2 linked regions of the Azospirillum brasilense genome follow. The protein of the gene in region 2 interacts with the protein of the main gene of each other region in a pairwise test. Links are inferred from orthologs where the notes say so. Each region holds a gene or a part of one and is shown on either strand. Other genes may lie near its edges.

The links.
Region 1: the proteins of D3869_RS12945 (region 2) and D3869_RS07445 interact in binary tests that used the Escherichia coli proteins (3 or more experiments, as listed by UniProt). The link is inferred for Azospirillum brasilense from one-to-one orthologs.

Annotation. Positions count from the first base shown.
Region 1 is NZ_CP032345.1:1,532,613-1,537,707, reverse strand. The notes cover bases 1,119-4,493. They hold D3869_RS07445 ([protein-PII] uridylyltransferase), read right to left. Parts: upstream 4,121-4,493; coding sequence 1,319-4,120; downstream 1,119-1,318. Other genes in these bases: D3869_RS07440 (hypothetical protein), read left to right, coding at 4,345-4,493; D3869_RS07450 (phosphatase PAP2 family protein), read left to right, coding at 1,119-1,308. Outside these bases: D3869_RS07455 (replication protein RepA), read right to left, coding at 1-56; more of D3869_RS07450, read left to right, coding at 730-1,118; more of D3869_RS07440, read left to right, coding at 4,494-4,665; D3869_RS07435 (hypothetical protein), read right to left, coding at 4,687-5,095.
Region 2 is NZ_CP032345.1:2,714,165-2,717,006, forward strand. It holds D3869_RS12945 (P-II family nitrogen regulator), read right to left. Parts: upstream 1,670-2,842; coding sequence 1,331-1,669; downstream 1-1,330. Other genes in the region: glnA (type I glutamate--ammonia ligase), read right to left, coding at 1-1,037; D3869_RS12960 (NAD(P)H-hydrate dehydratase), read left to right, coding at 2,398-2,842. UniProt on the Escherichia coli protein: P-II indirectly controls the transcription of the glutamine synthetase gene (glnA). P-II prevents NR-II-catalyzed conversion of NR-I to NR-I-phosphate, the transcriptional activator of GlnA. When P-II is uridylylated to P-II-UMP, these events are reversed.

The DNA.
Region 1 (5,095 bases), 1.2 Mb from region 2 along the record:
AGGTTCCGCGCCTCGCGCCGGCCATGCGTCATGATGAGTTGGTGCACGTCGCCCATAGGTCCCCCCGTCCATTCTGCCTGCAGTCGATCATGCACCGCCGGGAGAGTCCATTTGGCGATCGCCGACGAGGCTAATTGAGACCTAATTGCTGGAGTCTATTTGCTAGGTCGGCGATTGCCTGGGGACGACTCGGGGGTGCGTCGGCGATTGCCAGAAGACTCGTCGGCGTTCGCCAAGGGTCCTTGTGGGAATCATTGATGACTCGGCACGACTCGGGCATTGGTCGGCGATTGCCAAGGCCGGGTGGAGCGGGCGAGTCGCGACTCGGGATTTCATGGGGTGGTCTTGCCGATGTCTGGCCGATGTCCGGGCCGGTGGTCGGCGATTGCCAAGGCGCCGCAGCGGGCCGGTTTGGCAATCGCCGACTCCTCCCTCTCCCGAACCGGGAGAGGGAAGGGGCCCACGCGCAGCGTGGGAAGGGTGAGGGTGCGGGCAAGGATCGGCTCGTTGATCCTCCGAACGACCCTCACCCGGCGCCTTCAGCGCCCCCCTCTCCCGGGGCGGGAGAGGGATTGTGTGGCCGATGTTGGCATGGTCGGCGATTGCCAAGGCGCCGCCCCTCAGGCCGGGCACCCCTGCCTTGCGGGACCATGCGGGCACGAAACGCCAGCGCGGCTGTTTACGCTTGGCCCCCGCGGCGATGGGGGCGTGCTTTGGGAGATCCGCGAGATGAGCGACGAGGGTTTCACGGACCGCGTCCTGGACGGCGTGAACGGGCTGGACGGAACCGCCCGCCGCAAGGCCGTCGCCCTGGGCGCGGAGGTGCCGGCCCTGCGCGACGGGCTCCAGGTGCCCAGCTCCCGCATGGTGCTGATGCCGGCGCTGGGCGCTCTGTGGGCCGCCGGGCTGGGCATGGAGAAGCCGGGCTGGTCGCGCCTCGCCCGGCAAGGGCTGCTCGCCATCGCGCTGGGGACGGTGGCCGGTAAGGGGATCAAGCGCGTCGTCTGCCGCGCCCGCCCGAACGAGGGCCGCGACCCCAGCCGCTGGGGCAAGGCCGACGGCAAGCACGCCTCGTTCCCCTCCGGCCACGCCATCAACGTGTCGGCCCTGACCACGGCGGTCGGGCTGAACCGCGGCCTGTCCCCGGCGACCATGGTCAGCCTGGGCTTCGCCGCGGCGGTGGGCTGGTCCAGCCTCGCCACCGAGCGGCACTGGGCGTCCGACTACGCCGCCGGCATGGCGACCGGCGTTCTGGCCGGTCTGGCCGCCAAGGCGCTCGACGGCTGGGCGGAAGACCAGCTTTCCTAAAGCCCCGTCCTCACCCCGCCGGATCGGCGAGCGCGTGCAGCAGCCGCTCGCGGATCTGGGCCAGCTTGCTCTCGTGGGTGACCTTGAGGCCGAAGACGTCCTTCACATAGAAGACGTCGATAGCCTTCTCCCCGTAGGTCGAGATCTTCGCGGACGAGATCTGCAGGGTCAGGTTGGTCAGCGCGCGGGTCAGGTCGTAGAGCAGGCCGGGGCGGTCGCGCCCGTTGACCTCGATCACCGTGTGGGTGGTGGAGGCGTTGTTGTCGATCAGCACGCGCGGCGGCACGTGGAAGACGCGGGTGCGGCTGGCGTGCGGGGCCTTGCGCTTGGCAAGGTCGTGCAGCGGCTTCAGCTGGCCGGACAGCACCTTCTCGATCATCACCGACAGCTTGGCGAGCTTGTCGCCGCTCTCGAAGGCGCCGCCGCCCGCCGCGTCCTGCACGGTGAAGACGTCGAGCGCCATGCCGTTGGTCATGGTGAAGATGCGGGCGTCGACGATGTCCGCCCCCGCCGCCGCCAGCGCCCCGGCGAGGCGGGAGAACAGGCCGTGGTGGTCGGTGGCGAAGATCGTCACCTCGGTGATCGCCCGGCCGCGGTCGATGCGCGTGTTGACGGTCAGCGGCCGCTCGTCGCGCAGCGCCTCGCGGACCAGCCGCGCCTGCCGGCCCAGCGTCTCGGCGTCGAAGGCCAGCCAGTAGGCGGGGTAGCCGAGCGCGAGATGCCGGTCGAAATCGGCGTCGTCGAAATCGGTCAGCTCGGCCCGCAGCGCCGCCTGGGCGGCCTGGATGCGGCGCCCGCGCCCTTCGACCGACAGGCCGCCGGACATCACCTCCTCCGAGCGGTTGTACAGCTCGCGCAGCAGCGTGGCCTTCCAGTTGTTCCAGCGCTGCGGCCCGACCGCCCGGATGTCCGCCACCGTCAGCACCAGCAGCAGGCGCAGGCGCTCCGGCGACTGGACGAGCGAGACGAAGTCGCGCACCGTCTTGTCGTCCTCCAGGTCGCGCTTGAAGGCGGTGTAGGACATGGCGAGGTGCCAGCGCACCAGCCAGGCGACCGTCTCCGTCTCCTCCGCCGTCAGGCCGAGCCGCGGGCACAGCTTCTCCGCCACCCGCGCGCCGAGGATGGAATGGTCGCCGCCGCGGCCCTTGGCGATGTCGTGCAGCAGCACGGCGACATAGAGCGCGCGCCGCGACACCACCTTGTGGATCACCTCCGACGACAGCGGCAGCTCGCCGGCCAGCTCGCCCATCTCGATCTTGTGCAGGATGCCGAGCGCGAACAGCGTGTGCTCGTCCACCGTGTAGACGTGGTACATGTCGTACTGCATCTGCGCGACCACCCGGCCGAAGTCGGGGATGAAGCGGGCCAGCACCCCGGCCTCGTTCATGCGGCGCAGCGTGATCTCCGGGTCCTTGCGGCCGGTCAGGATCTCCAGGAACAGCCGGTTGGCCTCCGGGTCGGCGCGCAGCTTCGGCCCCACCACCGACAGCGAGCGCGTGATGGCGCGCAGCGCGTTGGGGTGGATGTCGATGTCGTTCTGCTGGGCGGTGTGGAACAGCCGGATCATGTCCAGCGGCTCGTCCTTGAACTGGCGGTCGCTGCGGACGTTCAGCCGCTCGCCGTCCACCACGAAGCCGTCCACGTCCTTGCGGCGGGCCAGTGCGGCCAGCCGCAGGATGTTGAACTTGGGCGGGCGCTTCGATTCCGCCTCCAGCGCCGCGCAGAAGATGCGGGTCAGGTCGCCCACGTCCTTGGCGACCAGGAAGTAATGCTTCATGAAGCGTTCCACGCCCTTGGTCCCGGCGTGGTCGGTGTAGCCCATGCGGTTGCCGATCGACGTCTGCACGTCGAAGGTCAGCCGGTCCTCCATGCGCCCGGTCAGGTAGTGCAGGTGGCAGCGCGCGGTCCACAGGAAGTTCTGCGCCTTGGCGAAGCGCTGCGCCTCCTCCGGCAGCAGCACCTTCTTGCCGACCAGATCGTCGACGTCCTCGACCCGGTACAGGTACTTGGCGATCCAGAACAGGGTCTGCAGGTCGCGCAGGCCGCCCTTGCCGTCCTTCAGGTTGGGCTCCAGCACATAGCGGCTGTCGCCCAGCTTCTGGTGGCGGTTGTCGCGCTCGGCAAGCTTGGCCTCGACGAACTCCGGCCCGGTGCCGGCCACCACCTCGCGGTCGAAGCGGCGGCGCAACTCGGTGAACAGCTTGCGCGGCCCCCAGAGGTAGCGGGACTCCAGGATGGCGGTGCGGATGGTGACGTCGGCCTTGGACTGGCGGATGCAGTCGTCGACGCTGCGCACCGCGTGGCCGACCTTCAGCCCGAGGTCCCACAGGATGTAGAGCATGTACTCCACCACCTGCTCCACCCGCGGGGTGCGCTTGTAGGGCAGCAGGAACAGCAGGTCGATGTCGGAGAAGGGCGCCAGCTCGCCCCGGCCGTAGCCGCCGGTGGCGACGATGTCGAACACCTCGCCGGAGGTCGGGTTGGGCGAGGGGAAGATGTGGGTGACCGTCAGGTCGGCCAGCGAACGCACCACCCCGTCGGCGAGGTAGCAGTTCTGCCGCACGCAGTCCTCGCCCGATCCCTTGGCCTCGAAGCGGGCGCGCACCTCCGCCCGCCCGTCGTTCAGCGCGCCGCGCAGGCGGGCGATCAGGGCGGGGCGCAGCTTGTCGCCGGTCCCATGCTCCGCCACCAGCGTCTCCAGGTCCTCCGCCAGCTTGCGCCGGGACAGGATCGCGCGCTTGTTGGGGATGTTGGCGGTGCCGGCGTCCTTGGTGTCGGACGCGTCGGCCGAGGTGGCGCGGGTGGAGAGCATCGACAAAACGTGAGCCTTCCCAGGGATGCGAGGGATGCGACGAACCGTGCGGCGTCCCGACTATAACGGGAAAGAGGATAATTCGCACGCGGCACACCAAAAGTGGCTGCCGTCTGTTTCCTGCATGATCCCATTCGGAGTGCCGCTGTGATGGCCGTCACTGACGCGCTCCATTCCAAAGAGGTAAGGAGTCGTCCGTGAGACACGCGCGAGGGAGGCCATTGATGATCCCGAACCCCGGAACGGCACGGCGGGAGCTGGCGAACCTCGGGAACGCCCTGACCCTGGCGGAGCGCGGCCTGCCGCGCCACACCCCGGCCGAGCTGATGGCCTGGCTGGTTCACGCCCTGGCGCTGTGCCCCGGCTCCATCGGCGACGCGCTTCTGTTCGAGATCTGCGGCACCGCCACCGACGCCAAGGCGTCCGACGCCGTCAAGATCGCCCAGATCCGCAAGGGCTGGGCCGCGGTGGTGCGGGCGCAGTTCCGCCTGCGCGGGCTGACCGTGGTCGGCGGCGGAGGCGACTGGCGCGCCTGCGCCGCCTGACGGACGGCGTTTCTTCCCGTCTTATTCCTCGCGCACCGACAGGTGGATGTTGGCGCCGCCGTTGCCTTCGAGAATCTCGGCGGCTTCCACCTCGTCCTCCACCTCGGCGGTGCGCACCCACAGGATGACCCCGCCGGCCTCCAGCGCGCGGCTGAACTCGTCGGTGTCGGGGTGGCTGGTCAGCTCGTCCAGGTAATCCTTGATGGCGACGCCGCCCAGGCCGGCGGCGACGATGGCCGCCAGCGGCGCGGCGATGGGACCGCCGACGATGGCGAGAAGCCCGGCGGTGGTCAGGGGGAAGGCGTATTTCAGCTCGCCCACCAGCCCGGTCAGGGCCTCGTCCGACGGGGCCTGCGGGCGCTGGTCGGCGGCCTCCAGCGAGGTGTGGCTGGCCAGCACCGACAGGTCGTCGCGGTCGAAGCCGGCGTCC
Region 2 (2,842 bases):
ATGCGGCAGGAGGCCGAGCGGTTGCGGGCCGAGTAGGCCAGCAGCACCGGAGCCTCATAGCCCGGGACCAGACGCTTGTAGGAGTTGGTCGACGGGTTGGTGAAGGCGTTCAGCGCCTTGGCGTGCTTGATGATGCCGCCGATGTAGTACAGCGCCATCTCCGACAGGTCGGCGTACTGGTTGCCGGCGAACAGCGGCTGGCCTTCCTTCCAGATCGACTGGTGGCAGTGCATGCCCGAGCCGTTGTCGCCGAAGACCGGCTTCGGCATGAAGGTCGCGGTCTTGCCGTAGGCATGGGCGACGTTGTGCACGACGTACTTGTAGTACTGCATGTTGTCGCCGGTGCGGACCAGCGTGTCGAACTTGATGCCCAGCTCGTGCTGCGAGGCGGCCACCTCGTGGTGGTGCTTCTCGACCGGCACGCCCATCTCGGCGAGGACGCTCAGCATCTCGGCGCGCAGGTCCGAGCCGCTGTCGACCGGAGCGACCGGGAAGTAGCCGCCCTTGACGCCCGGACGGTGGGCGAGGTTGCCGTCCTCATAGTCCTTGTCGGAGGTGTACGGGCCTTCCTCCGAGTCGAACTCGTAGGACACCTTGTTCATCTCGACCTTGAACTTCACGTCGTCGAACACGAAGAACTCGGCTTCCGGACCGAAGAAGGCGGTGTCGCCGATGCCGGCCGACGCCATGTACTTCTCGGCGGCCTTCGCGATGCCGCGCGGGCAGCGGGCGTAGGGCTGGCCGGTCGACGGCTCGTAGACGTCGCAGAGGATGTTCAGCGTCGGCTGGGCCGAGAACGGGTCCATGACGGCGGTGGTCGGGTCGAGCTGGAGGATCATGTCCGACTCGTTGATCGCCTTCCAGCCGGCGATCGAGGAACCGTCGAACATGATGCCGTCCTCGAACACGTCCTCGTCGATGGTCGAGACGTGCTGGGCGGTGTGGTGCAGCTTGCCGCGCGGGTCGGTGAAGCGGAGGTCCACGTACTTGACGTCGTGTTCCTTGATCAGGTCGAAGACCTTGCTGATGTCGGACATATCTCTTTTTCCACGCTTAAGAGGTTTGGGTCCCGCTGCGTCAAACCGACCGTTCTTCGAGGGGCGGGTGACGGCGCTCGCGGCGGACGTTATGTCATGCCTTTCCCGTGCACACAATGTGGCAGCACAAAAAGACGCGCCCGGATGGGCACCCGCGCACGGATCGTTCCGCGCGCCGCGCGCCGGCCCGCGTTGGTCCGGTTTGCGTCAATCCGACCCGGGTCGGTTCGGTCTGCATCGGTTGTGGGCAGGGCTGGTTCATGGTGGCCGGTGGTCGGGTTCGTGGGACGCGATCAGATCGCGTCGCCTCCCTTCTCGCCGGTCCGGATGCGGACAACTTCTTCCACGGGGGTGACGAAGATCTTGCCGTCGCCGATGCGGCCGGTGTGGGCGGCCTGCTGGATCGCCTCGATCGCCCGCTCCACCAGGGAGTCCTCCATCACCACCTCGATCTTCACCTTCGGCAGGAAGTCGACCACATACTCCGCGCCGCGGTACAGCTCGGTGTGCCCCTTCTGACGGCCGAAGCCCTTGGCCTCGGTGACGGTGATGCCCTTGATGCCGACCTCGTGAAGGGCTTCCTTCACTTCGTCGAGTTTGAACGGCTTAATGATGGCTTCGATCTTCTTCATGGGTCTCTCGTGTACGAGGTGCCAACGCCGGCAGGCACCGTCCACGGCTCTGCCGACGGTCCGATGTAAAGCACGTTGCGTGCCAATCGGAGCGGTTGCGATCCGGCTGCGTGGGATGCCGGGCCGCCGCGGGACGATGCCACCGTGGGCGGCACGCGACTGCCAACGGATAGGGCGAAGTGAACAATATTTGTGCACAAGCTGCAAGCAATCCGCGCAGCCATACCCGTTCGGATGGGGTAACGCGGACTTTTCGCCCGGCTTTTCACATTGATGAACATGGTGGAAAATAGAGCTTGACCCAACCCGTCCCTTGGGGCAAATAGGCGGCCCCGGTGGCGGTGGTAGCTCAGTTGGTAGAGCTCTCGGTTGTGGTCCGAGCGGTCGTGGGTTCGAGTCCCATCCATCGCCCCAGTCCCCCTTGACGGTGGATGCGCCTTCCTCGTGAGGAGTTCACGCGGGCGTTGCATCGATCGAGGCGGCGGGTGGGGTGTTTGCGGACGGTTCATTCCGTCCCCCGGTGGCGGTGGTAGCTCAGTTGGTAGAGCTCTCGGTTGTGGTCCGAGCGGTCGTGGGTTCGAGTCCCATCCATCGCCCCAGTTCTTCCTTCCAATTCCTGTGCCAAACAGGCCATTCCTTTCATTCCTCCTGTGCCCGGCTATGCTGCGGCCGTCGCGGTGCTTATTGTGCCGGGTGACGGTGATGCGGGATTGCGGCGGGTGGAGGCGATGGACGAACTGCTTTCCGTGGCGGAGATGTACCGCGCCGACGCGCTGACCATGGCGGGCGGCGTGCCGGGGCCTGTGCTGATGGAGGCGGCGGGCGCCGCGGTGGTGCGCGCGGTCTGCGAGCGCTGGGCGCCGCACCCGACCGTGGTCCTGTGCGGGCCGGGCAACAACGGCGGCGACGGGTTCGTCATCGCCCGCCTTCTTCTTGAAGCGGGCTGGCCGGTGCGGCTGGCTCTGCTGGGGTCGCGCTCCGCCCTGCGCGGCGACGCGGCGGTGGCGGCCGGACGCTGGACCGGCCCGGTGGAGGCCGCCGATCCCTGGCTGCTGGACGGCAACCCCCTGGTCATCGACGCGCTGTTCGGGGCCGGGCTCGCCCGCCCGCTCGACGGCATGGCGAAGGAGGTCGTCGAGGCGATGGCGGGGCGCACCGTCGTCGCCGTGGACG